Regions from separate parts of the Neobacillus sp. B24 genome, predicted to be linked through region 1. Evidence: riboswitches for the same ligand, from Rfam matches in the RefSeq annotation. Region 1 holds a riboswitch; the other holds the start of a gene.
What was found. A riboswitch is a leader RNA that binds a small molecule or an ion and turns the genes downstream of it on or off. The one in region 1 is predicted to bind thiamine pyrophosphate.
Positions count from the first base shown of each region.

Region 2: linked by a shared signal. The riboswitch ahead of ACZ43M_RS14920 (3-oxoacyl-ACP reductase) and the one ahead of ACZ43M_RS12270 (ABC transporter ATP-binding protein) in region 1 are both predicted to bind thiamine pyrophosphate.

Region 1 covers NZ_AP035777.1:2,471,811-2,487,738, forward strand. Annotated here, with positions in the region: gene thiM (hydroxyethylthiazole kinase) at 1-454, shown strand, start outside; gene thiD (bifunctional hydroxymethylpyrimidine kinase/phosphomethylpyrimidine kinase) at 451-1,263, shown strand; gene thiE (thiamine phosphate synthase) at 1,260-1,913, shown strand; gene thiW (energy coupling factor transporter S component ThiW) at 1,906-2,409, shown strand; TPP riboswitch at 2,416-2,521, shown strand; gene ACZ43M_RS12270 (ABC transporter ATP-binding protein) at 2,711-3,448, shown strand; gene ACZ43M_RS12275 (ABC transporter permease) at 3,438-4,202, shown strand; gene ACZ43M_RS12280 (ABC transporter substrate-binding protein) at 4,226-5,221, shown strand; gene ACZ43M_RS12285 (protein-glutamine gamma-glutamyltransferase) at 5,359-6,090, opposite strand; gene ACZ43M_RS12290 (MFS transporter) at 6,239-7,477, opposite strand; gene ACZ43M_RS12295 (hypothetical protein) at 7,640-8,422, shown strand; gene ACZ43M_RS12300 (hypothetical protein) at 8,455-8,733, opposite strand; gene ACZ43M_RS12305 (hypothetical protein) at 8,921-9,367, shown strand; gene ACZ43M_RS12310 (MATE family efflux transporter) at 9,508-10,878, shown strand; gene ACZ43M_RS12315 (glycosyltransferase) at 11,079-12,032, shown strand; gene ACZ43M_RS12320 (hypothetical protein) at 12,089-12,286, opposite strand; gene ACZ43M_RS12325 (hypothetical protein) at 12,578-13,573, shown strand; gene ACZ43M_RS12330 (AbrB family transcriptional regulator) at 13,605-14,666, opposite strand; gene ACZ43M_RS12335 (Rieske 2Fe-2S domain-containing protein) at 14,802-15,302, shown strand; gene ACZ43M_RS12340 (gamma-glutamylcyclotransferase) at 15,517-15,928, shown strand, end outside.
Region 2 covers NZ_AP035777.1:3,034,709-3,050,636, forward strand. Annotated here, with positions in the region: gene ACZ43M_RS14920 (3-oxoacyl-ACP reductase) at 846-1,607, opposite strand; TPP riboswitch at 1,690-1,800, opposite strand; gene ACZ43M_RS14925 (low molecular weight protein-tyrosine-phosphatase) at 2,075-2,539, shown strand; gene ACZ43M_RS14930 (L-lactate MFS transporter) at 3,336-4,607, opposite strand; gene purT (formate-dependent phosphoribosylglycinamide formyltransferase) at 4,753-5,919, opposite strand; gene ACZ43M_RS14940 (CaiB/BaiF CoA transferase family protein) at 6,223-7,455, opposite strand; gene ACZ43M_RS14945 (helix-turn-helix domain-containing protein) at 7,482-8,342, opposite strand; gene fabG (3-oxoacyl-ACP reductase FabG) at 8,421-9,152, opposite strand; gene ACZ43M_RS14955 (serine hydrolase domain-containing protein) at 9,189-10,334, opposite strand; gene ACZ43M_RS14960 (CaiB/BaiF CoA transferase family protein) at 10,354-11,535, opposite strand; gene ACZ43M_RS14965 (ABC transporter ATP-binding protein) at 11,598-12,602, opposite strand; gene ACZ43M_RS14970 (ABC transporter ATP-binding protein) at 12,599-13,600, opposite strand; gene ACZ43M_RS14975 (ABC transporter permease) at 13,618-14,457, opposite strand; gene ACZ43M_RS14980 (ABC transporter permease) at 14,472-15,416, opposite strand; gene ACZ43M_RS14985 (ABC transporter substrate-binding protein) at 15,475-15,928, opposite strand, start outside.

The DNA.
Region 1 (15,928 bases):
CAACGCTGCTGAAATTGCCAATGTTGTTGGTGAAGAGTGGGACATTAAGGGTGTTGATGCTGGTGATGCGAAAGGGAATATTACAGAACTGGCAATTACAGCGGCAAAGAAACTGAACTGCATTGTGGCGATTACTGGAAAAGAGGATGTCATAACCGATGGCGATACAACATTTCATGTCGGCAACGGTCACCCGCTGTTAACAAAAGTAACAGGAGCCGGCTGTTTATTGACATCAGTTGTTGGAGCGTTTGCTGGGGTTGAACAGGATTTGCTGTTGGCCAGTGCCGCCGCATTAACCGTCTATGGGATTGCAGCGGAAAAGGCTGCGGAAATCACAGCTGGACGCGGCCCTGGCAGTTTTCAGATTGAATTTTTAAATCAACTGTCACTGGTTTCCTTAGAAGCTATTCATACAAAAGCAGTATATAAAAGGGAGTTGAGTTTGTTATGAAAAAAGCTTTAACGATTGCGGGTTCTGACAGCGGTGGTGGTGCAGGAATCCAAGCCGACCTAAAGACTTTTCAGGAGCTCGAGGTTTTCGGAATGTCGGCGCTAACGGCCATTACTGCACAAAACACATTGGGTGTTCACGGTGTATATCCGTTAACAGCAGAGGCGGTCGAACAGCAAATGAAGGCAATTGGTGAGGATATGGGGACTAATGCTGTAAAAACCGGTATGCTGTTTAATGCAGAAATTATTCAGGCGGTAGCGTGCGGCCTCAGGAAATTTGGATGGGAAAATGTTGTGGTGGACCCAGTGATGATTGCTAAAGGCGGCGCAGCCCTGCTCCAAGAAGCTGCCATTATTGCGTTGAAAATCGATCTCCTTCCCCTCGCTAGAGTTATTACACCTAATATTCCAGAGGCCGAGGTACTGACGGGAATGAAAATTGCAACCTCTGATGATAAACAAGAAGCAGCAAAACGTCTTTTTAATTTCGGTGTAAAAAATGTTGTGATTAAAGGCGGGCATGAGGAGTATCAATCAGAAGCCGTTGATTTATTGTTTGATGGGCGTGAGTTTTATAGCTTTCCCAACAGGCGGATACATACAAAAAATACCCACGGAACCGGCTGTACTTTTTCTGCAGCCATTACAGCAGAACTGGCGAAGGGTTCTTCAGTCTATGAAGCTATTAAAGTTGCCAAAGAGTTTATTCAAGCGGCAATTGAGGATGGGATTGAGATTGGGCATGGCCACGGGCCAACCAACCATTGGGCCTATCGAAAGAGAAAAATGGAGTTGGTGGAATCATGATAGAGTTGCGGGATGCGTTGAAAATTTATTTTATTATGGGAAGCAACAATTGTTTAAAGGACCCAAGTAAAGTGTTGGAGGAGGCCATTAAGGGCGGAATTACGCTTTTTCAATTTCGGGAAAAAGGGGAAAATGCCCTTCAGGGTGAAGAAAAATTTCGCTTGGCAAGGGAACTGCAAACCGTATGCAGGCGACATGGTGTCCCGTTTATTGTCAATGATGATATCGACCTCGCGCTAGCGCTCGATGCAGACGGTGTTCACATCGGTCAGGAAGATGATCCCGTTGAAAAAGTAAGGGAGCGAATTGGTGATAAAATTCTCGGAGTTTCCGTACATACAAAGGAAGAGGCGTCCACAGCAATTAAGGATGGAGCCGATTATTTTGGAATAGGTCCAGTATTCCAAACTAAAACCAAACTTGATGCAAAGGAAGTTCAAGGGACAAGGTTGATTCAGGAATTACGTGAAGAAGGATTTACGGTTCCAATTGTAGGGATTGGCGGAATTAACGCAGAAAATGCGGCCTCTGTTGTGGAAGCAGGCGCGGACGGGGTTTCTGTAATCACCGCTATCAGTCATGCCCAGTCGCATTTAGAGGCTGCGAAAGCGTTAGCCAGAAGTGTGAAGGGGGAACTGACCTGTGAATAAAACTCATAAATTGACGCTGACGGCGATGATGATTGCCATCGGTACATTATCCAGCAACCTTGTGGCTATTCCAATTGGATTTACTAAAGTTTTTCCGATGCAGCATTTTTTAAATGTGCTGTCTGCAGTCCTATTGGGACCTTATTACGCGGTAGCCCAAGCCTTTTGTGTTTCCCTGCTCCGGAACCTGATGGGAACCGGATCATTATTTGCTTTTCCGGGCAGTATGGTCGGGGCTTACTTGGCGGCACTGTTATTCTCAAAAACAAGAAAAATATATTTTGCTTTTTTCGGAGAGGTAGTAGGAACAGGTATTCTTGGGGCACTCCTTTCCTATCCAATTGCAGCGCTAATTCTTGGACAAAAAGCAACGCTGTTTGGATTTATTCCGTTGTTTATCTTTAGTTCTTTTGCCGGGGCATTGCTCGGGTTTGTCATCTTAACTGTATTTTTGCGAAAGAAGGTGGTTTCGCCTGATGCTAAGGTGAATATTTAAAATAGAAAGTCACACTGGGGGAAGCCATCTTGGCTTGAGATGAAGCGTATGCTTCGAACCCTTTGAACCTGATCTGGGTAAGGCCAGCGGAGGGAAGTGGAGGAGATTTGTTTACCTGCTCATTCCTTTTGTTATTGGTGAGCGGGTTTTTTATTTTTAAAAAGAGCTAATTAAACGAAGATTTCACAAAGCCTATATGTGGGGAGCTATTGGGAAATCAGCAGATTGCTAGCAGTAAACTATAAATGTTCTAGCAATTATCTATTTAATCAAGGAGGCGATTGGCCTGTCTGGTTCCACGATGTTATCTATAAAAGAATTAACTTTTTCATTTGACCCAGGCCTTGTGGCAATTTTTCAACAGCTTACCTTAAGTGTTAAGAAGGGAGAATTTGTTTCGGTTATCGGCCCAAGCGGTTCTGGTAAAAGTACGCTATTTAAATTGATTACTGGTTTAAAAGAGCCTTGTAAGGGAGAAATCACCATAGATGGCGTTGGATCTGGGAGCAGATTGGGAAAGGCTGGATATATGCCGCAAAATGACCTGCTTTTACCATGGAGTACAGTTTTTGATAATGTCATGCTGCCTGTCCGGATTTCGAAAAAAGATAAGCATGCTTCCGCCCTAGTCATTCGCGATTGGTTAACCCGCTTTGGGCTTTCACAATTTGAGCAGGCGTATCCTCATGAACTCTCTGGCGGAATGCGGCAGCGGGTTGCTTTTTTAAGAACCATCATGACCGGAAAGGAGCTATTGTTATTAGACGAACCGTTTGGCGCCCTTGACTCTTTGACGAAACGAAACATGCACGCCTGGCTATTGGGAATGTGGGAGGAATTGCAGAATACGGTGTTGTTCATTACGCATGACCTGGAGGAGGCAATCCTGTTAAGCGATCGGATTTACATCCTTAGGGACGGAAAATTACAGGAGTTTGCGGTAAACCTGCCAAGGCCAAGAAATACAGACTCTATTTACCAGGCAGAGTTTATGGAAATGAGAAAAGAACTTGAGAGGCTGCTTTATGATGAAGGTTAATTTGAAAAAATGGAGTGCAGAATACGGTTTATTTTTCCTAGCAGTTTTATTGATGACCTGTCTATGGCAGTGGATTGCGACAAAAGGAGTGGTTCCGGATTTTATTTTACCAGGCCCACTAGCAATTTGGACTTCATTGGTGGAAAACAGCAGGATCCTATTGCTGGAACATTTACCAGCGACCTTAAACGAGGTTTTGCTCGGGTTTGGTCTTTCACTTGGGGCTGGCCTTTTATTGGGAGTTGGAATGTACTTTTCCCGCTTTCTTGAGAAAGTTCTTTACCCGTTTCTAGTTATCTCGCAAACAGTGCCATTAATTGCGCTGTCACCTCTTTTTATCATGTGGTTTGGCTATAGTATTTGGAGTAAAGTGGGGGTGACGTTCCTGATTGCTTTTTTTCCAATAGTCGTAAATACATATGACGGGCTGAAGGCAGGAGGAACTGAATATCGAGAGTTGCTGATGACAATGGGTGCCGGCCGTTGGATGATTTTCAAAAAAGTACAGCTGCCTTTGGCATTGCCTTCGATACTATCAGGGTTAAAAATGTCTGTTGTCTACTGCGTTGTCGGGGCGACGATCGGCGAATGGCTTGGTGCCAGTGAAGGCTTGGGTTATTTTAGCAGAAGGATGTCGAGTAATTTGCAGGCAGATGCCGTATTCGCATCGATTTTCCTGCTTTCGTTAATGGGAATAGTATTGTTCTTGGTTGTTAGTTTGATAGAAAAACAGTTATTGAAACATTTTCGCTAGTTGATGAAAGGTCGTGCGTTGAAATGAAATGGAGATTAATAATAGTATTATGTCTACTAATTGTATTTACAAGCGGGTGTGGAAAAGGGGAGTTGCCTAAGTCTTCAGGGGAAGTGGATAAACCCCAAAAACTAAGTATCATGCTGGATTGGTATCCGAATGCTGTACACTCATTTCTTTATGCAGCCAAGGAGAAAGGGTATTTTAAAGAACAAGGACTGGATGTGGAGATTAGAATGCCAGCTGATACGAATGATCCTTTGAAATTGGTGGCAGCTGGCAAGGTGGATATGGCCATCAGCTATCAGCCTCAGGTAGTGGTTGCCCGTGTGGCGGGGATTCCTGTCAAGTCGTTCGCAGCTTTGGTACGTCACCCGTTGAATCAAGTTATGGTCCCGGGCGATAGCTCCATTCAGTCTCCTAAAGATTTAGCAGGGAAAACTGTAGGATATCCATCGATTCCATTAGATGAAGCGATTATTCAAACGATGGTGGAGACCGATGGCGGAGACGAGCAAAAGGTGAAAATGGTGGATGTTGGCTGGGACTTGATTCCGGCACTGGCAACCAAGAAAACGGATGCGTTAATTGGCGGCTTTATCAATCACGAGAAGCTGCTGTTGGAAAAAGAAGGTCACCCGGTGGTAACCATAAATCCGGCTGAATACGGGGTCCCAGATTATTATGAATTGGTGATGGTAGGGAATGATAAGAGTCTGGCGGCCAAGAAAGAGGTGTTTAAGAAGTTTATTACTGCAATCACCAAAGGGCAACAATATGTGGTGGAGCATCCTAATGAAGGCTTGGACATCCTTTTGCGGCAGGAAAACCAATCCTCTCCACTTGACAAAGAAATCGAAAGGAAAAGTTTAGAGATACTGCTGCCGCTCATGGACGCAGGCGAATATCCCTTCGGCCACCAAGACGCCGAAACATGGAAAACAGTAGCCCATTGGCTCAAACAAACCAAAATAATCAACAGAAATGTAGAGCCCGAGGAACTGTTTATCAACTTTTAATACATTGTTACCTTGTATAGGTCTGTATTGGTGTCAGGCACCACTCGAGGACATTTGTGCGCGAGGGGAGGACAGTGCGTCCCGTGATATTTCTATTGGTATATCGCAAATGGTGCCTGACACCGTTAAGCATTTTATCACCGCAGGAATGATAGATAATACGGTCTGGATATCATGGTCATAAGGTAGGCTGATATTTTCGGATTTTCTCTTCGTTTTTTGTTTAGGAAGTCGATGATGGTTTGGGCGCTTTGGATGCCGACACCGTGGCCGTAGTATTGGTCGCCGCCAAAGTAGATGACGTTTTCGGCACGCCAATGCGGTTCTTTCGGGCTGAAGTCCGGATTGTTGAAATGCAGGACATCACCAGGGAGAAAGTCGTCACGATAAAAGGTTAATACTGGCAGGTCCTCGTCGAATTGCCAATCCATTAAGTACAGGCGGTTGAATAGCAAATCAAATCTTCTGGTGCCGATAGTATACAGGGTTGCAATATAAAGGGAAATCGCAATCCCCGTAGAACACTCCGTAGCATAAAGGGTACCGTTTTTCAGAATATCGAGTATTCCGACAGAGGGACTGACATTCGGCTTTAATAGGAAACCACCGTTACTCAGACGGTCCCAATATTTTTTATTGCAAAAGGCGTATGAAAATGTGGTAAATTTAATCCCGCTCTTATTCAGTTCTCTTGCCGCGCGCAGCGTATTGGATCTAAATTCCAGTTCAAACTTTAATTGATCTAGTGTTAGGTATGAATAGACTTCCTTATAGGAATCCATTTGTTTAACGATATTTTTTTGTTCGGCATTCGTAATCTCCTTAATCAGTGTTCCGGGTTTGACGGTTTGGTTATTAATCCTAATCAAAAGAAATTCCCCCTCCAATCTCTTCCTCATTAAAAATATGAGCAATGATCCATAAATATAGATAAATGGAAAAAGAAAAAAACCAGGGGAAACCCTGGCAAATGTTTAAAAATATCAAGGCAATTGTCCACGTGGGGTGGACAAAAAGCTATATTTGTCCACGGCTGGTGCCTGACACCATGGAAGGATTGTTTCTTTTCATGAATTTCAGGTACATAAGCAAGAAAACGAATGCACTTAAGAGTCTCATGACGGTGCTGATGTTCAGAGCGGGGATCATTCCGGTTAGTTCAAGCAGCCAGATGCCGATTTGCGGAGCGACAAAGGCGACGAAGGACAGAAGCACGTTGTAGGTGGTAATACAATAGGTTCTTTTTTCCTTCGGTGATTGCTCCAGCAACAAATTGAATAACAGCAGCATGGTGCCGGATACAAAGAAGCCGGACGTCATGCTGACGAAGGTCAAATAATAAAGATTCGTAGACAAGGCGTTTAGAAATGGTGCTGTTGCCATTCCAAATGCGACCCATACGAGCATTAAAGTATTTGACTTTTGGTCGGCCCACTTTTTCCATAAGGGGTAAGAAAAAATCTGCACCAATTGGTTGGCCACGGAAAAGATGCTAATCCACAGAATCGTGGCATGGGCATATTTGACGTTGTAAATGTTAAATAGCCCCCACGCCATCTGCCAGGTAAAGTTAAAGGTTAATGCCGCAATGAGGAACCATTTATAACCATGATCTTTAAAAATGGACCAATCCATCGAGGCGTTCCGCTGCTCTTTATCAGCTTTCGGGACGACTATTTCTTTATGCTTCATCAAGAAATATACCTCGAGTAGTCCGAAAGCAAACGCTAAGCCGAACAATATTTGATAGGCTACGGAATGGTGTGACTCATTTTTCATGACAATACCGATAATGAGCATCGTAATCATTCCAACGATCGTTAACAGCCGGTTTCGGTCACTGAAAAAAGCGCCCCTCCGTTCATCGGCAATCATCCCGCTAATCAGCGTTTGCCAGCCGACATTTGAAATCGTGCCAGGGATGTTCATTAATGCGACGATGATTAAGAAAGTCCAAGCCTGAAATGACGATTGCAGGAAAACCACCCCGGCGAGGAGCAAAAACATAAGCCTTCCCCATAACACATTCATCGCTACCGTTTTCTTTTGCTGGTCCAGCCGGTTTAATATAATCGCCGCCGGAATGGTCATAATTAAAGCAATCAATGGCGGAAGGGAGCTAATCAAGCCAACCTGATAATTGGTTGCTCCAAGGATGGTTATGGCGAAAATTGGATAATAGTTACTTGTAAGATTCGCGGCAACGGTTGACACCATTCCATGATAGATACTGATTTTTTCATTGTAAGTACGCATGGGCCTCTCCATTTTCTTTTAATATACAAAGCTATTATACAGCCAAACTTATTCGGTGCACTAAATATTTTTTGTGAATTTTTATTAGTGACTTCTCTTCTAGGGTCTTTCTTTGAGACGTGCTATAATGAAACCACTAAGAAAGTGGAAGGACGTGAAGAAATGGCAGTCCAATACATACAGCCCAAAGGAGACTACGTAACCTTTCTGGATGACAACCATTTTAAAGAAAAATTAAAGGAATGGGGGCTCCCAATTGCCAAAAAGGAGTTCTGGTATAAGGATCGCAGCTTTCAGTCCCTTGTAACCATTAAAGGCTATGAAAGTTACGGAATAACCGGTGAATACAATACCTTGGTGATTGAATTTGAAGATGGCAAAGTTAGTTTAATCCACCCAGCCTATTTAAAGGAAATGCAATCAGCAAGCTTTGGCAAGGAAAGCTTGGTGCCGCTGGAGGAAAAAGGGGCAGATGAGGATTCTGACGTCAAGGAAGATAAAGGGGAAACAGCAGCTGTAGAACCGAAACCGTTAAAAACAGTTAAACCTGAACCAGCATCACCAAAGGTGACGAAACCTAAAGAAACGAAGCCGAAGAAAGAAAAAGCGCCTAAGCTGGTGCTGCCGGCAGATAAGGTTCATTTTACCGCCACAGTCAAGCAGTTTGCGCTAACGTACAACCCTTTTAATGAAGAAAATGATGAAGTCGTGGTTCTGGAGAATGTCCAAATTGTTCAGGAGCAGCCGCTCCAATTGGGTCTTGCCTGGTGCAGCCACAGCAAAACCTTGAAAAAGTTTGAACTTGCGCCGGGAGACGAAATGGAATTCGATGGAAAAGTCGCGGCGAAGAAACTGGGGAAGGGGAAGGATGCACCAGACGAATTCGTCATCGAGGAACCAGTATTATACAAAATCAATAATCCTTCAAAAATCGTTAAAAAGTAAATGGGGCTCGTAGGAGTCCCATTTTTTCATGCTTATGGAAAATAAATCTCCAACCGGTCTGAGCCCTTCCGGCATATATAATAATTAGGAAAATCAGTATTGAGTACAACACTCTCAAAATCTCCTAAATCTACAGACGTTATGTATCCGCCTTTCACTAATAAAACCAGCTTTCCTTCAGCAAATTGAACATATTCAAAGTGAAAGCCATCACGTTTCCACAGGAAATCTTCATCTCGGTAATAATTCAGGACGACTTGCCTGTGATGATATTCCGCAAAACATGATAAGTCTGATAATTGTTTTTCCATCTCCACATCCCCTTTATCATTATTATAAAAAAATGGTCAACAGTCTGGAGGTGATGGAAATCACTGTATTGTAAAGGATAATCAGCTCCTCTTTTCCTCTAGGTTCATGATATTGGGCAAATACCTATCCCGAATTGCCAATTAACACATACACTATTTTGTACTAAATTTGAGGAGGAGAAGAGATATGAACCAACAAGGGACATTTGGCATGGGCGGCGGTCCGATGATGGGAATGCCAACAGGGCTTCCAGGTATGGGGTCTCCAGCCATGGGCTACCCAGGCATGGGTGGTGGTCCGATGATGGGAATGCCAACAGGGCTTCCAGGTATGGGGTCACCAACGATGGGCTACCCAGGTATGGGTGGCATGGGTTTACCGAGTATGGGCAACCCAGGAATGGGCTTGGGCGACGGCCATTATCCAGGATATGATTATCACCACGGCCATGGCGGCCATAATCCTGGTCACGATTATCATCATGGGCATGGCGGCCAATATCCGGGACATGGTTACCACCACGGTCACGGCAGCTATTATCCGGGGCACGGCTATCACCACGGCCACGGCGGCTACTATCCGGGACATGGCTATCACCATGGACATGGAACGTTCACACCGAGACCAGGTTGAGGATCTTAATAAAATGAACAGGTCTGTTCATAAAGAAAAGCGGGAGTTGATCCTGCTTTTTTTATTTGTTGCACCAAAAAGAGGTGGTTTAAGATATAATATTGATTTGGAGTTGTTAAATTTTAGAGGAGCATGCAATTATGAATCAAACTTTTACCCTAAAGGAAAAAACAAAGCAAATCTTAGTTTTGTTGATTCCCATCCTTATTACACAGCTTGGCATGTTTTCAATGGTATTTTTCAACACGATTATGTCAGGGAAATTTAATTCCTCTGCTCTGGCCGGGGTTGCAATTGGCTCCTCGATTTGGAGTCCGATTTTTATAGGCTTTGGAGGAATACTACTGGCTGTGTCACCGATTTGTGCCCAATACTTCGGGGAAAAGAAAAGTGATGAAGTGTCCTCGATTGTTAAGCATGGGGTATTTCTCTCAGTCATTATAACAGTGCTCATCATCATTTCTGGATTCTTTTTATTGGAACCGATACTGGATAAAATGAACCTGCCTGCAAAAGTTCAAGAGACCGCTTTTGGCTATCTCACTGGCCTTAGCTTTGGAATTTTGCCGTTGTTTTTATTTAATGTATTGCGTTCATTTATTTACGCACTCGGGCGGACCCGTGTGGTTATGGTAATCATGATTTCGTCACTTCCGGTGAATTTCCTGTTAAACTATGTGTTTATCTTTGGAAAGTGGGGGGTGCCGGAGCTTGGCGGTGCTGGTGCGGGATACGCAACCTCCATCACTTATTGGGTCATTTTAACCATGACCATTTTTATTGTTAAAACACAGGCACCATTCTCGGCTTTTCCGGTATTTGCCAATCCCACGAAAATATCTTGGCAAAAATGCAAGGAGATCCTTAAAATTGGTGTGCCGATGGGGTTGTCTTCTTTCTTTGAAACGAGTATGTTTGCCTGCGTGACCATCCTGATCAGCAAATTTAACGTAACAACAGTCGCTGCTTATCAATCGGCGTTAAATATCGTCTCGTTTTTATACATGATTCCAATCAGTATATCAATGGCCCAGACGGTATTGGTTGGCTATGAGGTTGGAGCCCGCCGTTATAAAGATGCGCGCGCCTATAGCTGGCTTGGCATCGCTCTTGCTGTAATAAGTGCAATTGTGACTGGACTATTGGTGGTCTTTTTCCGCTATGAGGTTGCCGGATTTTATTCCAATGAAGATGCTGTCATTAGTCTGACGGCAAACTTCTTAATCTTTGCGCTATTTTTCCAAATCTCAGACGCCATACAGGCAACCGCCCAGTCGGCTCTGAGGGGCTACAAAGACGTTAACCTTGCCTTTATCATGACCTTGGTCGCCTACTGGCTCATCTGCCTGCCAGCTGGATACTTACTGGCCCACTTCACAGAACTAGGCGCAAGAGGCTACTGGATCGGCCTTACCATCGGCCTGCTCGCAGCAGGCATCGCCCTAACCCTAAGACTCATCTACATCCAACAGAAAAAATTCGTCACTGTGGAGATGAAAGAAGTAGGGTAGGGGGGTAAGGGAGGTGTCAGTCACCATCCGTGGACAAAACACCGATTTTGTCCGTCTCAGGTGGACACTGGACAAGAGGACGCTATTCGCGCGAATGGCGTCTTCTTTTTTGGAGCCCGCATTTTTAATACATGTTCCAATTTTCGCTGGATTTCATATGTATGTAAGATGAGGATATGGTGGAGGAAAGGGCTAAGAATATGAAAAAGGATTTATTGGTGTACGATGTGGACTGGTGGGTCTTGGGGAAACATGCCCGAATAATTAAGCAGCATTACCCCGAATTGGAGATTATGTCGCAGGAAGAATTTTTTCAGCAGCTACAACAATACGGCGCTGATTACTTTAATGAGAACTATGATGTAATATCAACACTATGCTTAGGGATTGCCCGAATTTTGATGTCTAACGGGGTGAGAGTGGATAGTTCGGCAGCGGTTTCCTATTATTATTTTATGAAAAATCAACAATCGTACCGTGAGTGGATGGATGATCCGATTTATGATTATGATTTTATAAAAGACTATGTCAGCAAAATAAAATCGATTGGAGCCATTAATCCTAACCTTGCCCAATTAATTAAAAACATTTCGCCAAGCACGAACGTAAAATATATAAAGCAATTCGTGGATAGTGATCAATTCAAACCGATGGACGTTGAAAACAATCCCGATGACTTTGTCATTGGCTGGGTCGGAGACACCGAAAAAATGTGCAAAAATTATTATACGGCGTATTTGCCGATTGTCGAAATTTGCAAACATCACATGCCAAATATTGCTTTTAAAGAGGCAACCATGAAATCGTACGTTTCCCCGGAGAAGATGCCAGATTTTTATAACTCCCTTGATTTGCTTCTTATCACTGGCAATAATGAAGGCGGACCTGCCACCGCGCTTGAAGCGTATGCTTGTGGGGTTCCCGTTCTCTCAAGCAACATAGGATACGTTAAAGCTGTGACGCATCCGTCCGCACACGAGTTTATTATGGAAAGCAATCATCCAATTGAATATATTACAAAAATAAATGAAATCACTCAAAATCGAAAACAATTGAAAGAAATCGCGAAATCCTGCCATGAGTACGTGAACGAAAACTTTACGATAAAAAATACCATTCCAGATTGGATCAACCAATTATTTTATTTAGAATAACAACCTATGAAACTAAGAAAGACGCCATTCTATTAATCTGGCGTCTTCATTTTCAATTAAAAAAGCTTTTTCAAACCTAGCAATTTTAATAATGGATTTTGATTTTTATCAGTAATGATCAATTCATTCATAATAAGCTTTTCTTGGTTATCGCTGATCCATTTTCGTAATTCATGTTTGTCTTTGCATTGTGTATAATATGTTTCCCCACCCTTACCAAGAGCATTGACAACATACCTACAAGTGTTCCCCATAGTGCCCACCTTTATAATGTGTGATGTAATTCTATATTGCATTATAACAGGCTTTTAAAAATAGTCCATCGTTATTTTCTATCAAAATTAGACATTATTTTCATGAAACCATTTCCTGCCTTCATCATACTGATAAAAAGCAAAATAGTTATTTAAGCACTCATAAAATACCAACTATTGTCACTTATAGGGTCAAATTGTGGTTGGGTAAAATAAACAGTGAAATACTGTTTTTAGTGGAAGCAACCTTAAATTATTTTTTCAAAATATATGAAAGGTTGTGGATGGACTATGGGAAAATGCAATGTTTACGTAAATGAACATCAGGTACAGAGTTTGAAGGAAGTTAATGATGGCTTGCATGTGGTATGCGGCTGGATTGTACCACACTCGTTGACTGGCATCCTTCGAAACTCACTTGGTAATTCAGTTCAGGAGCTTAATGAAGATAATCTACTGCAAAATCGAAAAGGAAGAAAGCTGCTCAAGCAATTCATTATTCAAATGCTCGAGATGGGTTGTATTCCAATTACCTCCATCAATGATCAACAATTTGTTGCTTCCGCCAAATTGGGCTCAATGCTGAATGACTGTATTAAAACACCAGTGCTACATAAACTGAACCTGGCCATTAATGAAAAAAACATTATCCATTTTGCTGACATGCTGGTGAAAAAATGCCCAGAAGAGATAGACGAGTTTCTTCGACTTATGAAGAGTCCTGACAAGCAAAAATTAAAGGTGTTGTTTAGGTCTTTCCGGCAAAAACTGTTAAATGAGAAGTCCATGTTTGCTCACCTTTTTTCAGAACGAGTGATTAATTTCGATGAATTGGTAAGTACATTAGTACTTAATAATAACCTGCCATCCAAAAAAGCTGCCTCCCTGGCGAAAACACCGGTATTTGCTCCGCTAATTTCCTCTCTCGAAACTTTTGGTAAAAAAAATGAGGTTAAACTAAATGTTTACGGAAATGAGTCCACACGCTTAAATGATCATTTCCAAACCTTTGCCGCGGGCAGTTTCACACAGGTGAGATACAGGGGAATCGCCAAATCAGACAAGGAACCGCTGATGAAAATGTCTGAATGGTTATCGGCGCTTATGAACTTTTTATTTGCGATCGATTTGGCAGGAGGAGAGGACCAGGATTTCTCGTTAATCGGCTACTTGGTCATGAAATATTCGATGAAATACCAAATGCTGATTAATCTGATGGATATGAGCAAATTCTCCCTTTTTGTAAGAGAATGGCGCCAGACCAATGAAACGCCGATGGTGAATTAACTTTAAAAAAAGCGTAAAACCAGTAAAGGTTCTACGCTTTTTGTCTTTTTCGGATGATAAAAAACCATCTCAGAAAAGGCGGAACCGCAAAATAAATGAAAAACAGCCGAAAAAGCTGGTAGCCGGTAACCATCGATAAATCTGCATTAATCTCATGGGCCATGATCGCCATTTGGTCCATGCCGCCTGGAGCCACGCTTAAGAAGCTGGTCGAGGGCGTGATTTGTTCGTAAAACACAAGAAAATAGCATAAGCCTAAGGAGCCTGCTATCATCGTTAATCCGCTAATCAAGGCAAGGGTTATGATCCTGGCCTTATGCTGCAATTTTTCAGGTTTTAATAATAGCCCGATATGACTGCCAATCATAAATTGCGAAAGATCTAAAATTGATGGGTGCAAGCTTGGGCCATGTACACCACCAATTGTCAGGATAGCCGTAATCAAGATGGGTCCAAGTAAATAGGGTGTTGGTGATTTGATTTTTTTGGCAAGGAAGGCCGCAGCCACGCAAAGTACGGCAAATAACAGGAAATTTGGTATGGTTGTATGCAAAGCCTGGCCGGAAAGAACCGGAACCTCTTGAGTAGTGGCAGCATTATGAAAAAACGGCCCAAATATCAGAAACGGAACGAAAAAAATAATCATCATCAACCTGGCCACTTGTAGGAACGTCACCGTAGTGATATCAATCCCTTTCATTTCCTCTGCAAATGTAATCATTTGCGAAAGACCTCCCGGAATACTCCCGGTTAGCACCGTCGGATAGTCCACGCCCGTTAACTTAGATACGATAATAGCAATTCCGGCGCAAAATAAAATCAGGGTAACGGTCATCAACAGCATCATCGGCAGTCCTGCTGCAATTTGAAAAAAGGCCGCTTTTGTAAAAGAAAGGCCAATGGAGTAGCCGACGATAATTAACCCTGCATCCCTAATCCAGGTTGGCCAATAAAGGGCGGTTTTTACGAATCTTGAACAGATGAAAACGGCGGTCATTGGACCAAGCAGCCATGGGATGGGTGTACCGATTGTTTGAAAAATTAGACCTCCGATGAGGGAGGCAATAAGTGTTATGAGAAATCGTTTGACCATACATGTAACCTTCAATCTAAAAAGAATAATAGCTTTTTTATTGTACCATTTTGAAACAATTTTCGGAGTGTATTCGTCTATTTCTATATTATGGAAATACATATCTTTATAGATTAGTAGATTGGAGTGCTTCAATTGGAGAAGAAAAATGTGACAAGAAGGCAATTTTTAACGTATACCCTGACTGGGGTAGGCGGGTTTATGGCTGCAGGCACACTAATGCCGATGCTGCGCTTCGCCATTGACCCGGTGCTCCAGGCAAAATCAGAGGACGATATGGTGGCTGTAACCCGTGTGGACAAACTAACGACCACACCCAAAAAGTTTGTCTATAAGGTCCATCAGATTGATGGCTGGTATGAAGATGACTTTCCTTACACGGCTTGGATTTATAAGGACAAGAATGACAAGATTGTCGCCCTGTCGCCAGTATGCAAGCACCTCGGCTGTACCGTAAGCTGGTATGATGAAGGGGACCATGCCAATAAATTCTTCTGCCAGTGTCACGGGGGGTTGTACCAAAAGAGCGGGAAGAATGTAAAAGGGACTCCACCGCTGAAACCTTTGGATTTATACGAGTTTAAGGTGAAAAATGGCGACCTTTATTTGGGAAGAACAATCCCTAATAAGGTGTAATGATGTAAATCGAACCAGGCGGGATTGTTGGTTCGATTTTTTTGCAGGAAAAATTATTGTGGTTGGCGATTCGCGGATATATTTGATTTTTCGCAGATATAATTGAATTTTCGCAGATATATCCTATTTTTTCGCAGATATAATTTTTCAGTTTTAATAACAGGGGTGTCATCAGAAGTTTGGTATGATGGTTATATGAGGGAGGGATATTAAAATGATTAAAAATTATGTATTTGTATACGGAACATTAAGACGGAATGAACATAATCACCGGTTGCTGCTGGGTGCGGAACTTGTGGCCGAGCAGGCATGGACAAATGGTGAAATGTACGACACTGGACTCGGTTATCCTGCCTTGAAAGACTCGGAAAATGGAAATGTGTTCGGAGAAATATACCTAGTTTCGGATGAACAGCTGCGCTTGTTGGACGAGTTGGAAGGCTGCAGGGAAGGGGCTGCGGATAATCTATACGACAGGAAGAAGCAAATTATTTATTATGATTGCGGCAAAACCGAAGCTTTTGTTTACACCATTGCAGCTCATAATCAAAGCATGCTCAAGACCCCGATTCCATATGGTGATTGGCGGGTTTACCAGTTTGAAAAACTGCAGGGCAATGTGATGT
Region 2 (15,928 bases), 560 kb from region 1:
TTACACATTGCCAAATAAAGAAGTATCGGCGACCGCAACATATTATCCTGGTCAACGTCATTTGCAATTGCAGATAATATGGCGTTATTCAGCTTCTTTTCTGGAATTTTCGGGGTAACAAACACTTTCCCGCTTAATCCAGAAACGTTTGTAGCTTTAACTGAAATACAAAAGACCCCTCTATAGTAATATTCATTTTATCAAAATAATTAGAGGTATTTATACAATATTTTAAATAAACTCGCAAATAAATTGATATGAAAATAATTCGTGCTTTTATCGAGGACTGAAATAAAATATAGCAACCCAAGGTTGGGCCACTCCATTAACAAAATTACTCTTCTTTCCGATCTACTGATGTATAATGCGGATACTCGCGTTTATGTAAATCTTATGCATCATATATTGATGAAAGTTTAGACCTTCCTCCATCTCTCAGCCGTTGATTAATCCCTTTATATTTTGGATTCGTGATTTATACTTCTAAGAATGCCAAAGTGTTTGTTGGTTTATCGATATCTACCCAAATACTAATCAAAATTACCCGGTTATTAAAAAACTGTCCCTCTGATTCATGTTCAAAGTAATTAACTCTCTAATTTCCCCCACATTCTTAAATAATCTCATGCAGGGTTAATCAAACATGGGGACTACTTTTCACATGTAAAACACACAGATTAACAAATTAAAAATAAGATATATACTTATTGTGGATGATATCTCTATTAATAGGGTATTATATAATTAGTAATTTCATAAATAAAGTAGACCGAACATGCAGCAACATGTCCGGTCCAGCGTTCCCTTTAAGGGTGGTCGGCTTTTGGGCCGAAATAGATGCATACTTAATCCATTACCAAACCTCCATCTACAACCAGGTTCTGACCAGTAACAGCTCTTGCCCATGGTGAGGCAAAGAACAAGGCTGTGTCAGCCAATTCTTCTGGAGTCGTTACCTTATGTAAAGGGGTGATGGATTCTATGATGTCAAACACCTCTTTAGTCGTAACACTGCTTGCATCGGTTTGCTTTAACAATCCGCCAGAAATCATATTCACCGTAATACCATACTGCCCCAATTCTTTAGCCAGATTCCGTGTAAATCCAAGTAAAGCAGCTTTTCCAGTCGTATACTCATGATAGGCAACTACCGGATTTTGAACCAAATTCGTTCCAATGTTGATAATGCGGCCATACCCTTGTTCCTTCATGTCTGCTACACAGGCTTGAACCGTATTTAAAGCACCTTTTATACTTCCCTCAAATTGTGTGTTGAACTTCTCCCACTCTAGTTGAAACACATTTTTTTGAGTAACTGGATTAAACTGAAAATCTATTAAAGCATTATTTACAATGGTGGTGATTGGCGTATGAAAGTATTCTTTTGCTTTCGCCACCATTTCATTTACTTGTTCCTTGTCTCTAACATCCGCTTGTAGGGCAACGGCATTTTTACCTATCCGTTTGACCAGTTCTTCTGCCTTTTCCTTACTTTTTAAAAAGTTAACAATGACATTGGCCCCCTCATTTGCAAAAGCGGTTGCCAATGCAGCTCCTAACCCCCTGCTTGCTCCTGTGACCAAAACGGTTTGTTTACTCAATTCCATAATATTTCCCTCCATTTTCTTTGCTGAAGATTAGAAATAATCACTCAATAAAAAAAACTAGACCAAAAAGGGCCTAGTTTATTAGTGAGCTAAACTACTTCCCTACGCTGGCATAATCCAGATCAGGTTCAAAGGGTCAAAAAGTTATCAGCTTTTTTCTCAGCCTGCATCACAGGCTCCCCTAGTAGAACAATTATTCTCTTAATCTTTCAACATTCATTCTAAACCGTAATAATAAAATGAGCAATAAATTGGCTCTGCTTACAACCTTAGAAAAGAATTTAAAATTAGCACTATCGCCGTTCCATCTTTCTGTTTTATACATACTGTGATTACGCGTGAAAGGAGCACTTTACCTGGCAGTTGGAGCTTATTGCACTGATTTGCTCGAAGCATTGTATGTTAATTTCTTATCACCGCTCGAGTCTAACAAATTGAAAAAAAATAATTTAAAAGGCGGTAAGTACATGATCAATGTTTTATTTGTATGCTTAGGGAATATTTGCCGTTCACCGATGGCTGAAGCTATATTTCGCCACTTAGTAAAGAAAGAAAAATTAATAAACAAAATCGCAGTTGATTCCGCTGCAACTAGTTCATGGCAAATCGGCTTCCCTCCGCACGAAGGAACTCTTGAAATTCTGAAGAAATACAATATCTCTTCTGAAGGGCTTGTTGGACGCCGATTAAAGAAAGAAGACTTTTGGAAATTCGACTATATTATCGGTATGGACGAAAGCAACATAAAAAATATTTACAGGATAACTCGAAAGCCAAATCATCCAAAAATCACTAGGTTGCTCGACCTGACCAGATACAGGAGGGATATCCCCGATCCATTTTTTACAGATGATTTTGATGAAACCTATCGTCTTGTATCAGCTGGCTGTCGGACATTACTCAATAAAATACGCAGAGAAAAAAACTTATAGCAACAAGGTATCCATCATAATCCCGACAATCAAAACAATCTCTAGGAAGAATCTGCTTTCTTTATGTCGGAATTTGTATAGCGTATGATTTCCGCGTTTTGTGGCAATACGATTTTTAAACCCATTTATTCACCTACTAAGCCATCACCATCTCGATAATCCATATATTTGGCGACCGACTCACTGGATTTTCACCATTTCGGTAGCCAAGAACCCTTATTGGCGACCGAACTCCTGGGTATTCACTATTTCGGTAGCCAAGACCCTCTTTTGGCGACCGAACTCACTGGATTTTCACCATTTCGGTAGCCAACAACCCTTATTGGCGACCGAACTCACTTGGTATTCACTATTTCGGTAGCCAAGACCCTCTTTTGGCGACCGAACTCACTGGATTTTCACCATTTCGGTAGCCAAGACCCTCTTTTGGCGACCGAACTCACTGGGTATTCACTATTTCGGTAGCCAAGACCCTCTTTTGGCGACCGAACTCACTGGATTTTCACCATTTCGGTAGCCAAGACGCTCTATTGGCGGCATTTAATTTGCCATTAATTTTTCGTTGTACAATAAGTATTGTCCCTTGCTATTTAACTTATTTATTACCCTGTTAATTCTTCTTGAAACACCCTCTAAACCCTTGGTAGGACAACAAAAATGGCATACGTCAATTCGTATGCCATTTCGTGTGTCAATTTGTCTTCGTGCACCCTTTAAGTGAACCCTATAAAATTTTATCGTGAATTACAGTGTGTTTTAGCTTGTGAGTACCTATAAAGTTATATTTTGTTGGTTTTTAAATATTCCTAGCGTTGTTCACAACTGAATTTTCACTCATTTTTCTTAATTTCCTAATATCGAGACGGATGAGAAGTGACACGGCTAGAGCTACAATAAATATTCCTGAAAAAATAACTAATGTCCCCTGATAGCTCCCGGTCGTTTCTCTGACCCAGGAAACAAAGATGGGTCCTGCCAGCCCCGCTGCAGCCCAAGCAGTCAAAATGTAACCATGAATCGCCCCAAGCTGCTTTGTTCCAAACAAATCACCGATATAGGCTGGTATCGAGGAAAAGCCCCCTCCATAACAAGTCATGATCAAATACACAATAATCGAAAAGAGAATGCCAACTGTCATATTTGGAAGCATAAAAAAGGCAACGATTTGAAAAGCAAAAAACAGGGTGTACACGTTTGGTCTGCCGATATAATCAGAGATCGTCGCCCAAACAATCCTTCCTGATCCGTTAAATAGCCCCATGATGCCAACCATTGTGGCTGCTCCAGCCGCTGACATTCCGACCAGCTCTTGAGCCATCGGTGATGCAACGGAAAGAATCGCAATGCCACAAGTAATATTGATGAACAGCATGACCCATAAAGCCCAGAACTGTCTTGTCCTAACTGCCTCATTGGCCGTTAACTGCTGCAGGTCCTTTTTGATTTTCAACCCACCTGAGTTTGTTGCCCCTTCTTCCATGCCTTTCGGTACCCAGCCCTCTTTCGGAGGAGCAAGATACTGAGCAGAACAAAAAATAATCACAAAGTAAGCTGCCCCTAGAAGATAGAAAGTATTGGAGATGCCATATGTTTCAATTAAAGTATTCATAATCGGACTGCTGATTAATGCTGCAAATCCGAAACCCATGATGGCCAGTCCGGTTGCCAAACCTCTCCTGTCAGGAAACCACTTTACCAGCGTTGAAACAGGTGTGATATAGCCAACCCCTAACCCGATACCAGCAATCATTCCATAAGATAAGTAGAGTAATAGTAACGACTCTAACTGAATGGCCAAACCTGCCCCGGCAATTCCTGCTCCAAAAAACACAGCACTTAGAGTTCCCGCTGCTCTTGGACCAAACTTCTCGACAAAGTGCCCTAAAAAGGCAGCAGATAAACCTAAAAATAGAATAGCCAAGCTAAACGTAAAAGAAACCTGCTTTAAGTCCCAGCCCATCTGTTGTTGCAGCGGTTTGGTGAATACACTCCAGGCGTAAACCGAACCAATCGAAATATGTATACCAACTGCTGCTAGTGCGATGAGCCAACGATTTTTTGTTTTCATCCTTCCATCCCCTTTTCCATCTTGTTGTGATTTTGAATTTTAGTTAATTTTCTTCGAACTGCATTCCAGACTTCTAAAACTCTAACTCTATAAGACTTAGTGCCATGGTCGAGCTCGGCAATACCCATGAAAAGTCGCATAGTGATTAGTCATATTTAATCGTTATTTTTGATGCAGCTAATTCTGCTTGTTGTCTAGCCTCTTGTACCGTTTCTCCGTTGCACAGAATTACCCCCATTCGTCGTCCCACTTTGGTCTCCGGTTTTCCAAACACTCTTACCTGTGTATGTGGGATCAATAAACTATCAGCAATTCCGGAAATCTGGTAACTGTTACTCTCTTTCATTGCTTTAATCGTATGACTTGCACCAGCTCTCAATAACCCAACCTCTGGAATCGGATATCCCAAAATGGCTCTCACATGCAAGGCAAACTCAGAGAGATCTTGAGTGACCATAGTCACCATCCCAGTGTCGTGTGGACGTGGGGAAACTTCACTGAAATACACCCCTTTTGACGAAAGAAATAATTCAACCCCAAATACCCCGTAACCCCCAAGAGCATCGGTAATTTTTTTTGCGATATCCTGCGCTTCCATAATTTGTTCCGCCGACATGTCATGTGGCTGCCAGGATTCAATATAGTCTCCATCCTTTTGCACATGCCCAATCGGGGCACAGTATGTAGTTCCAGAAGCGGAACGGACAGTCAAGAGAGTTATTTCAGAATCAAATTGGATAAATTCTTCCACTATCACTCTCGTTTTTTTCGCTCTCCCCCCTGAAATGGCCTCATTCCAGGACCATTCAACATCCTCATTCGAACGGCAGACGGTTTGCCCTTTTCCCGAAGAGCTCATGATGGGTTTAATCACGCAGGGTGTTCCGATTTCTTGGACTGCATTCCTTAACTCTTCTAAAGAGTTGGCAAAAGCATATTTCGCTGTCGGAAGCCCGAGTTCTTCACTTGCCAATCGACGAATGCCTTCCCTGTCCATCGTCAGGTTGACCGCTTTCGCTGTTGGAACGATATGGAACCCTTCTTTTTCAAGGTCAAATAATGTCTCAGTTGCAATTGCCTCGATTTCAGGAACAATTAAATCTGGTTGCTCTTGCTCAATTACTCTTCGAAGCTCACCACCATCAAGCATGTCCACCACATAGGAACGGTGGGCCACCTGCATCGCCGGCGCGTTTTCGTAACGGTCTATGGCAATGCTCTCAAGCCCTAAACGCTGAGCCTCAATGATGGTCTCTTTTCCCAGCTCACCAGAGCCAAGCAGCATAATCTTTTTCGCCTTGATACCAAACACTTATGTACAACCCCTTATTGTTTGTCTTTTGACTATAATAACGTATATTAAAGCATGTTTCAAGTGGAAATTTTCCTCAAAACACGAACAATAAATATTTAATTAATAATTTTGTTCGTAAAAATAGATAATGAGCGTTCCGCTTTTTAAAGAGAAAAAAGAGAAAGAGAGACACACTCGATGTCTCTCTTCATGTAATCAAGATATAATTTTCACAATAATCTCATTGACTTTCCTGTTCACCTGGTCAGATTTGAAACATCTACTCCCAATCCAACCCCTATCGTTCTATAATGAATGACATTATGTTTGTAAATTCAGATGACTATTACGACTATCATTGGTTGCAGTTCTAACAATATTGTTGGCGATTAAATCCTTTATTTCTTTGTCAGAAAAGCCCAATTGAGATAAAATCTCCTCTGAATGTTCACCTAGTGCTGGAGGGAGGGTAAACTCTTTTACAGGATTTCCTTGTATCTTAATAGCAGGACCAGGAACAGGCACATCAATATCCTCAACATTTAAAGTTTGAATCATTTCCCTGTGTTGGATTTGCGGATTTTTAATGACTTCTTCTAAATTATTGACAGGACTACTGGCAATACCCGCTTGTTGTAAAAGTTGAAAAGCTTCTTCTTTTGTATGTTTAATCGTCCAGTCCGCAATCGTCTTATCCACATTTTTTCTGTTTTTGAATCTTTCTTCTTCTTTCAAGAATGGCGAATCACTTTGAGCCCATTCACTTTTGCCTATTAGTTTAGCTAATTCCATCCACTTTTTCTCAGGGGCATTAATATAGGCTCCCAAAAATACATACCCATCAGTGGTAGGGAATGCTTTCGAATATTGGAAACGATCACTCGTTCCCCACCTTTGTGTTTTGATGCCATGTAACTTTGCTTCAGCAACACTAAACCCTAACAATGATACCAATCCATCAAGCATACTTATATCCACCAAGCGGCCATTTCCAGTTCTTTCTTTATGAAACAAGGCTAACACCGTCCCTAATGTCGCTTGCAAACCTGCAATATGATCGGCAATAAAAAATCCAACATAGGTAGGCGGACCATCCTGATGTCCTGTTAGTTCCGCTAAGCCACTCATGGACTGAATGACTCCATCATAGGCACCGTAATCCCGGTAAGGGCCGGTTGTCCCAAACCCAGTAATATGAACCATACTTATTTTCGGATTGATCGCGGATATGGTTTCATAACCAAAACCTAATTTCTCGGGTACATTAGAACCATAATTGGTAACCAAAACATCTGCATTTTCTATGAGGCGGTGAAGAATCTCTTTCCCTTTTGAACTCTTTAAGTCCAATGAAATGCTTCTCTTATTGCGATTTTCTGAGGCAAAATACAAACTGACATCATCTTGCATCGGGGCGGACGTTCTTCCAACTTCTCCTTCTAGCCGTTCAATCTTTATGACATCGGCACCATAATCAGCAAGCATTTGGCTGCAATAGGGTCCCGCAATATAATGGGTTAAATCTAAAACTCTTACTCCAGATAGAACAGTCATAATTGTCACCTCATTTTTTAGAATGTCTATACATCATTCCTCGCCTGTTGTGCAGGAATGGTAGCAATCGCTCTTACTTTAGAGCTCACAAGCGCTTTGCCGCTGAGTTCATTTTTACGGAAGTTTCCCGGTGAAGTTCCGACAATTTTTTTAAACGTCTTAATAAAATGATAGATGTTATTGTAGCCAACAGTACCGCTAATATCGGCTATATCCAAATTGGAGTTAACCAGCAACTCCGCCGCTTTATCGATTCTTACTTTGTTGAGATATAGATTAATAGTCATACCGGTATTTTCTTTAAATGTTTTACAAATATAATTTTTGCTGTGGCCTACAAGCTGTGAAAGGTGGTCCAAAGAAATTTCATGTTTGTAATTTTCCTGGATATTTTCTTTAATTTTCTCCACCACTTTTGACTTTTGGGGATTCGCCGATATTTCAATTTTTTGAAATCTGACCATATAGTATAAGGCAGCAATGAAAGTATGTGTTGCTATTTCCAGATACCAAGGAAGTGTGTCAATTCCTTCTTTAAAAACGACCTCGAGCATTTCTTCTATCTGATCGGATCCTTGGCATACAATTGGAATCCTGTTGAGACTTTCTTGAAATTCGTTATCGAAAACAACATACTTTACTTCCAGCATTCGTAAAGGTTTTCCGTCTACATCTCGGGTGTTGGATATGCCGTGAATATCGTTCGGTCTTGTAAAAAGGTACATCCCCCTCCCCATTTTCACGGTATCATTCCCTACGATAAAATCGCCTTCCCCACTTATACAATAGTAAATCTGATAGTATTCATGATTATGAGGCTTAAGACTGCTGCCAGACGGATATTCACTTTTAGCCAACCAAAGTATATTGATCATATCATTCTTCATTTTTCCAATCACCTTATTAAAAATGTTATTATTATAATATTTCTTCACCCTCTTCTAAAATTCCTGCAAACAGATTTATCAAGTTGTCGCACCCCCACTAATAATGAGGCACTGACCCGATATGAAACTCGCGTCATCACTGGAAAGAAAGGAGACAGCACTTGCAACTTCCCCTGGTTGTCCGAGTCTTCTTAAAGGGATTAGCTTCATATGTTCTGTAATAATTTCCTGAGGTACATCATTGTACATATCGGTTTCAATATATCCAGGGGCAACACAATTCACTAGGATATTTTTGGGGCCGCTTTCCTTCGCCAGTGTTTTTGTAAATCCAATTAAACCGGCTTTTGAGGCAGCGTAATTGGTTTGCCCGACATTACCAAATGCGGATACCGATGAGATATTGACGATTCTTCCGCAGGCATTTTTCCGCATAATCGGAATGACATATTTACAGAGGTGGTAAGCTCCCTTTAGATTCACATTTAAAACCGCATCCCATGCTTCATCTCCCATCTTGTGGAACATGCTGTCTCTTGTGATGCCTGCATTATTGACGAGGATGTCAACGGTACCAAAATGCTCCACTGCTTGAGCAACAGCTGCTTTTACTTGTTCATCGGCAGACACATCACATTGGATAGGCAGGACTTTCTCACTAGATACATCAAAGTTCTCTACGAGTTTGCCATCATACTCTAGTACTGCAACTCCTTCAATCCCGTCCTCCAAGAAGCGTTTGACGATTGTTTCACCGATTCCTTTTCCACCACCAGTCACAATGGCGTATTTTCCTGACAACTTTCCCATAATCATTCCTCCAATTGATGAAATAGTTCCATGAAGCTAGTAATTTATTTTTATATACTGGAATAAAGAATGTTTAGCATTTTTTTGCTCAAACAGATGCTTAGGGCAATATAAGGTATGCTGGGCTACGAAATAGGATAGCTTGTTGGCCGGGTCGATAAATGCCTGCACCCCGCCAAGACCTCCCCAAGAGAAAGAGTTCTCAGGAACAAGCCTAAGAGCTGCCGCAGAATCCATTACGACGGACACACCAAGCCCATATCCGATCCCTTCGGACACAACCATTTCCCGATAATCACTGAGACATTTCCCTTTAAGCTGGTTCCTCCGCATGAGATTAATTGTATTTGCACTGATAATCCTTGCGCCATTTTTCCCGGTACCCCCACAGGCAAGCGCATCTGCAAATAAAATGTAATCCTCTGCAGTCGTGATCAGGCCGCCGCCGCCACTTTCGTGCCTTAATCCAGCAGCACCAATGCAATCGCTGCTTACCCGAACGACCGAGCCCGTTTCATAGCTGTACTGATACTGCGGAGCAATTCTTTCGCGTTTTTCCTCCGGTACAGAAAAACCGCTATCCTCCATTCCCAGTGGTTCAAATATGTTCTTCTTTAAGTATTCGCCAAACGACATTCCGGAAGCGACTTCAATAACAGCACCAAGAACATCATGGCAATAGCTATAATTCCAGCCTTCTCCTGGTTCAAACAGGAGAGGTTCCTTTGCCAGAGCCCTCACGAAATCCCGAGTACTGAAATCCCGTCCGGTTTCAGCCATCAGTTTCCGCATTTCCGGAGTATCCAACTCGTAGCTGAGACCAGCGCACATAGTAAACAGGTCAACGATGCGAATATGCCTGGCTGCCGGTTTGATGACAAAGGTTCCACTTTTAACTTTCATATCCTTGAACTCAGGCAAGTATGTATAAACAGGGTCCGTGAGGAGAACCTTTCCTCTCTCAACGAGTTGTAAGGCTGCAATGCAGGTGATCATTTTTGTGGCTGAATAAATGTTATAGAGAGCGCTTTGCTTCATCGGAATCCGATTTTCAATATCGGAGTAACCCGCCGCATAGCGGAAAATCAACTCATGATCCTTATATACGATACAATCTATGCCAGAAACGCCCAGCTCAGGTACCGTATCCATAAAGTTTCGAAGGGCTTCAAAATTTGCCATAGTTTCCTCCCAATCCAAATTAAATGACACCGAGTTTTTCTAATTTGTCGATTTCCTCATCAGATAGGTTGAGTAAGCCTTTATAAATCTCGTCATTGTGCCACCCTAAAGGCGCCCCGGCCCATTTGGCTTTGCCTGGTGTCTTTGAAAACTTCGGTACGATTCCTTGCATTTTTATTTCCTTATTTAGCTCATAATCAAAAACGGAGATAATATTTTCTCTATCCTGAATATGCGGGTCATGAAATAGGTCAGCAACTGAATTTACCGAAGAATAAGCAACGCCGTGCTTTTCCAATTGTTCACGAGAATCATCAAGTGTATGTTCAGAAAAGAATGATAGGATATATTCGTCTAATTGATTACGATTTCTTACTCTTAATTGATTGGTAAGAAATCTTGGATCCTTCACCAATTCCGGATGTCCGATGGCCATCATTAATCGTTCAAAAATATTTTGGGTCGAGGCTGGAATCACAATCCACTTGTTATCTTTTGTATCATATAGATCATTTGGGGCAACAACAGGATTATAAGTCCCGCTCCGCTCAGGAACTTTCCCTTCCAGGTCATAATCTACGATATAGTTCTCCATCACTCTTATCAGAGGTTCATATAATGATAGATCAACGAGTTGACCTTCTCCTGTCTGCTTAAAGTGATAAAGCGCCAGCATGACAGAAAACGCTCCATACACCCCTCCCATTGCATCTGCGATGGGATAACCTGAAAAAATGGGTTTCCGATCCGGATAGCCAGTCATATAAGTTAATCCGGAGAACGATTCGGCAACCCTGGCAAATCCCGGTTTTTCAGCGTAGGGTCCATTTCTTCCAAATGCTGAGAAATGAATCATGACCAGGTTTTCTTTAACTTTCAATAAATCAGGGTAGTCTACTTTCCATTTCTTTAATGTTCCTGGCCTAAAATTGGTAATCACCACATCAGCTTTGGAGACTAGTTGATAGTATAGTTGGACCCCTATCTCTTTGCTAAAATCTAACGTAATCGTCTTCTTGTTTCGATTTGTAACCTTCCATGTCCCTTCCCCAAAATTTCGGGTTTGATCCCCTTTACCAGGTTGTTCAATCTTGATCACTTCAGCTCCGAAATCACCAAGCAAATTGGCGATCAAAGGAGCTGCCAAAACGGTAGACGCATCAATTACCCGAATTCCTTCTAAAATATTTTTTTCTGACAACCCTATGAACCCCTTTCCAAAGCCTTTGCCGAACATTCCAATAAAAAGCATGGAAACACTAGCTACATAATCATCTTATTTTCATGGGAGATTTCTTCCTCGAATAATAAGCAAGCTGTCAGTCTATCTTGTGAGGTACGGATTAATTTTGGATCAAAGCTCTTACATTTTTCCATCGCCACAGGGCAGCGTGTATGGAAACGACAGCCTGTAGGAGGGTTTGCAGGGCTTGGTAAATCTCCTTTTAAAATAATCCGCTCTCGATCCCGAAGCTTTGGATTAGGTAAAGGCACAGCAGATAACAATGCCTTTGTATAAGGATGATGAGGATTTTCAAACAGATCCTCTTTCTCTGCTAATTCCGAGATTTTTCCTAAATACATGACGGCGATTCTATCACTGATATGCTTGACCGCTTGAATCCCGTGGGCAATAAATAGATAGGATAGCCCCATATCCTTTTGAATCTCTTTTAATAGATTTAAGATTTGGGCTTGAATGGAAACGTCTAACGCTGAAACGGGCTCATCACAGACAATTAATTTCGGGTGTAAGGCAAGGGCACGAGCGATCCCGATTCGTTGTCTTTGTCCCCCTGAAAATTCAATTGGATACCTGTTGCCATGAAGGGAGGCCAGTCCTACCCTTTCAAGCAGTTCATCCACCCTTTTTCTTCGTTCTGTTTTTGTTCCAACTTTATGAAGAACAAGGGGCTCAGCGATAATGTCTGCAACCGTCATTCTCGGATCCAGGGAAGAATAGGAATCTTGGAAAATCATCTGCAAATTTTTGCCCAATTCTTTTTTGTTTTTATAGTCAGACAGTTTTTCCCCTTCAAAATAGATGTCCCCATCTGTCGGGTCTGTCAGGCCCACTACCATTCTTCCAATTGTTGATTTCCCGCAGCCAGATTCTCCGACCAACCCGACCGTTTCACCGGGATAAATATCAAGACTGACACCATCCACGGCTTTGACAGATTGATTCTTCTTGCCGAAAAGCCCGCTTCCGACTGGAAAGTGTTTTTTGATGCCTCTCAGTGACAATAACGGCTGATTCTCTGTCATCTCGCTTCAACCCCTTCCTTCGTGAGTGGATTCCAGCATGAAACACGATTTCCTGATACATGACTTTTCAGTGTAGGAGAGACCTCGTGACATTTATCTGTAGCAAAGGCACATCGTGTCACGAAATTGCAGCCTTTTGGCAGTTCAAGCGGATTTGGCACAACACCCGGAATGGCATTCAACGTTTCCTCGGAGGGTCCGTATAAGGATGGAATACTATCCATTAGCCCTTTTGTATAAGGATGACCTGGAGTTTCAAAAATTTCATCCACATTGCCTTCTTCGACAATTTTTCCGCAATACATGACTAGAACGCGGTCAGCTGTTTCAGCTACAACTCCTAGGTCATGTGTGATTAATAGAATCGAAATGCCAAATTCCTTCTGTAATTCTCGTAATAGATTTAAGATTTGCAGCTGTATTGTCACGTCAAGGGCCGTTGTCGGTTCATCAGCAATCAGGAGTTTCGGATTGCAGGCAAGTGCAATGGCAATCATGGCTCTTTGCCTCATTCCTCCTGATAATTGATGGGGGTAATCATTGAGACGCCTCTCCGCATCAGGAATACCCACTTTATTCAACAGCTCCAAGGCTATTTTCTTCGCTTCTCGATAACTGACCTTTTTATGAAGAACAATCGATTCTGCTATTTGTCTCCCAATCGGATGGACTGGGTTTAGGGAAGACATCGGATCCTGGAAAATCATAGCAATGTCATTTCCACGGATTTTTTGCAATTCCTTTTCTTTTAATTTCAATATATCTTGGCCTTCAAACAGGATCGAACTTTCCGGACGATATTTGATGGCACTGGCATTCAATCCCATAATCGAAAGAGATGAAACACTCTTCCCACTTCCTGATTCACCCACTAAGGCTACAATCTCACCTTTCTTTATGGTAAAAGAAATATCATCGACAGGCTTAATTTCTCCTTTTGGGGACGGGATGTATGCTTTTAGTTGATTGACTTCCAGTAATGGTGTATCTGCATTCAAATTGTCTCTCCCCTTTGTTAAGATGTTTTTTGTTTTGGATCGAGTGCTACCCTTAAACCGTCACCGAGAAAATTCCCAGCCAAGATGGTAAACAGGATGGCAATTCCAGGGTAAACCATCATCCATGGATTAACGTCAATCAAGCTGTAGCCTTGTTGGATCAAACTCCCCCAGCTTACATCGGGAGGCTGGGCACCCAAGCCAAGAAAACTAAGCGTGGTTTCAATCAGAATGGCAATACTGAGATTAAAGGAAGCTTGAACAACAATGGGCGGTGAAATATTTGGAATAATATGTCTAACCATGATCCAAACAGATCCCGCACCGGAAATTTTGGCTGCCTCAACATAAGGCTCTGATCGTATTTGCAGAGTCTGACCTCTCGCCAGTCTGGCAAATTGCGGGGTAAAGACAACCCCAATCGCCATCATGGCATTCCAAAGGTTGACACCTAAGGCACTTGTAATCCCCAAGGCAAGGATAATGGCTGGAATGGCAATGATGGCATCTACGATCCGCATGAAAATATCATCAATAATACCGCCAAAATAGCCGCTTAAAATCCCCAATGGTACCCCGATAAAAAGTGGAATCATAATCGAAAACAGGGCTGCCTTAATCGCTGTTTGTGAACCCACCAGCAGTTGACTGAAAATATCAGACCCCAACCCGTCTGTACCCAGCCAATGCTTTGCACTTGGCGGAGACATGACTTGTGATAAATCTTGTTTGAAAGGCTCGTATGGTGCAATATAAGGAGCCACAATGGAAATGATGGTCAGAATAGCGAGAAAGATAAAACTAGCAAAGGCAAGTCTTTCGGTCATTAATCGTTTAAAGATTGTTTTAAAACTCATCCTCTTAATCCTCTCTAATATTCGATTCTAGGATCTAACAGCGCATAAACAATATCTGTAATAAAGTTAATCACGATAACCATCACAATCATGACAAGGACAACACCCTGGACCATTGTGAAGTCACGCTGTTCAATCGCATTAACAGCAAGCTGCCCCATTCCCGGAATAGCAAAAATACTTTCAACCACAACAGTCGCTCCTAACGCATTTCCAAACATGAGACCAATCGTTGTGACAACAGGTAACATAGCGTTTTGAAGCGCATGTTTAAAAATAGCCCGATAGCGGCCCGCGCCTTTTGAATAGGCGGTACGAACAAATTCTGCATCCATCGTTTCCATTAATGAGGAGCGCAAATGTCGGGTAATAATGGCAATCCCGGCTAAACTCAGTGAAAAGCCAGGCAGAATAATAGATTTTAAGAAAGATCCCGGTCCATCTGTAATACTGGTAAATCCAATTGCCGGAAACCAATTGAGCGTAAGGCTAAAAAGGATGATGAGGACCATAGCAACTAAAAAGTTAGGTATTGCTGTCCCTAATGTTCCAAAAAATCGTGCAACATAATCCATCCAGCTATTGGGGAAATAAATCGAGGTAATAGCAAAAAACATCCCGCCTACAATAGCAAAAAGCATTCCAACCACAACTAGCTGAATGGTAACAAAAAGCGTCTGCATGACGGCTTCGTCAACAAGTTGACCTGTAAAAATGGATCTACCCAAATCCCCATGAATGGCATTATTCAACCAATGAAAATATTGGAGGACCACAGGTTGATCAAGTCCTAATTGGCTGCGCAATTCTGCAACTTTTTCATGAGTGGCACTATCACCAAGCATAGCGAGAACCGGATCACCTGGTATTAGTAAAATTAACGAAAATACCAAAAAGGTTGTGACGAGCAGCATCGGGATGACGTAAAGCATGCGCCGCAGCAGGAATTTCCAAAACATATGTACCCTCCTTTAAAAGAGAGTGAAGCGGGATTAATATCCCACTTCACTGTTTCATTTATTTTTGCTCTACCCAAAGCTCTGAGAAGATTGGCTTTCCTAACAAGTTGGACTCAAAGCCCTTGATTTTATTGTCCATCGCATGTGTGATCGACCCGGAGAATAATGGAATAGAGAATCCTTGTTGAATGATAGCCTCGTTAACGATTTTCCCATACAGCTCTCCACGTTTATCCTGATCATACGTGCCGGCAGCTTCTGAAATAAGTGATTCCAATTCTGGTGTAGAAAGCTTTCCTGGATTATAAAAGCTATCCTTTGAGTAAAGACTATTAATCGTCATTTGTGGGTCTGGCCGTCCTGACCAGTTGCCTGTCAGCGCATCCGTGTCTTTATCAGTCATAAACTTTTGCACAGCTGCATTTGCTTCTAATGGCTCAATCTTTACGGTTATTCCCACTTTTTCCAGTTGTCCTTTAATAGCATTGGCTAACCTGGTCCAATAATCAATT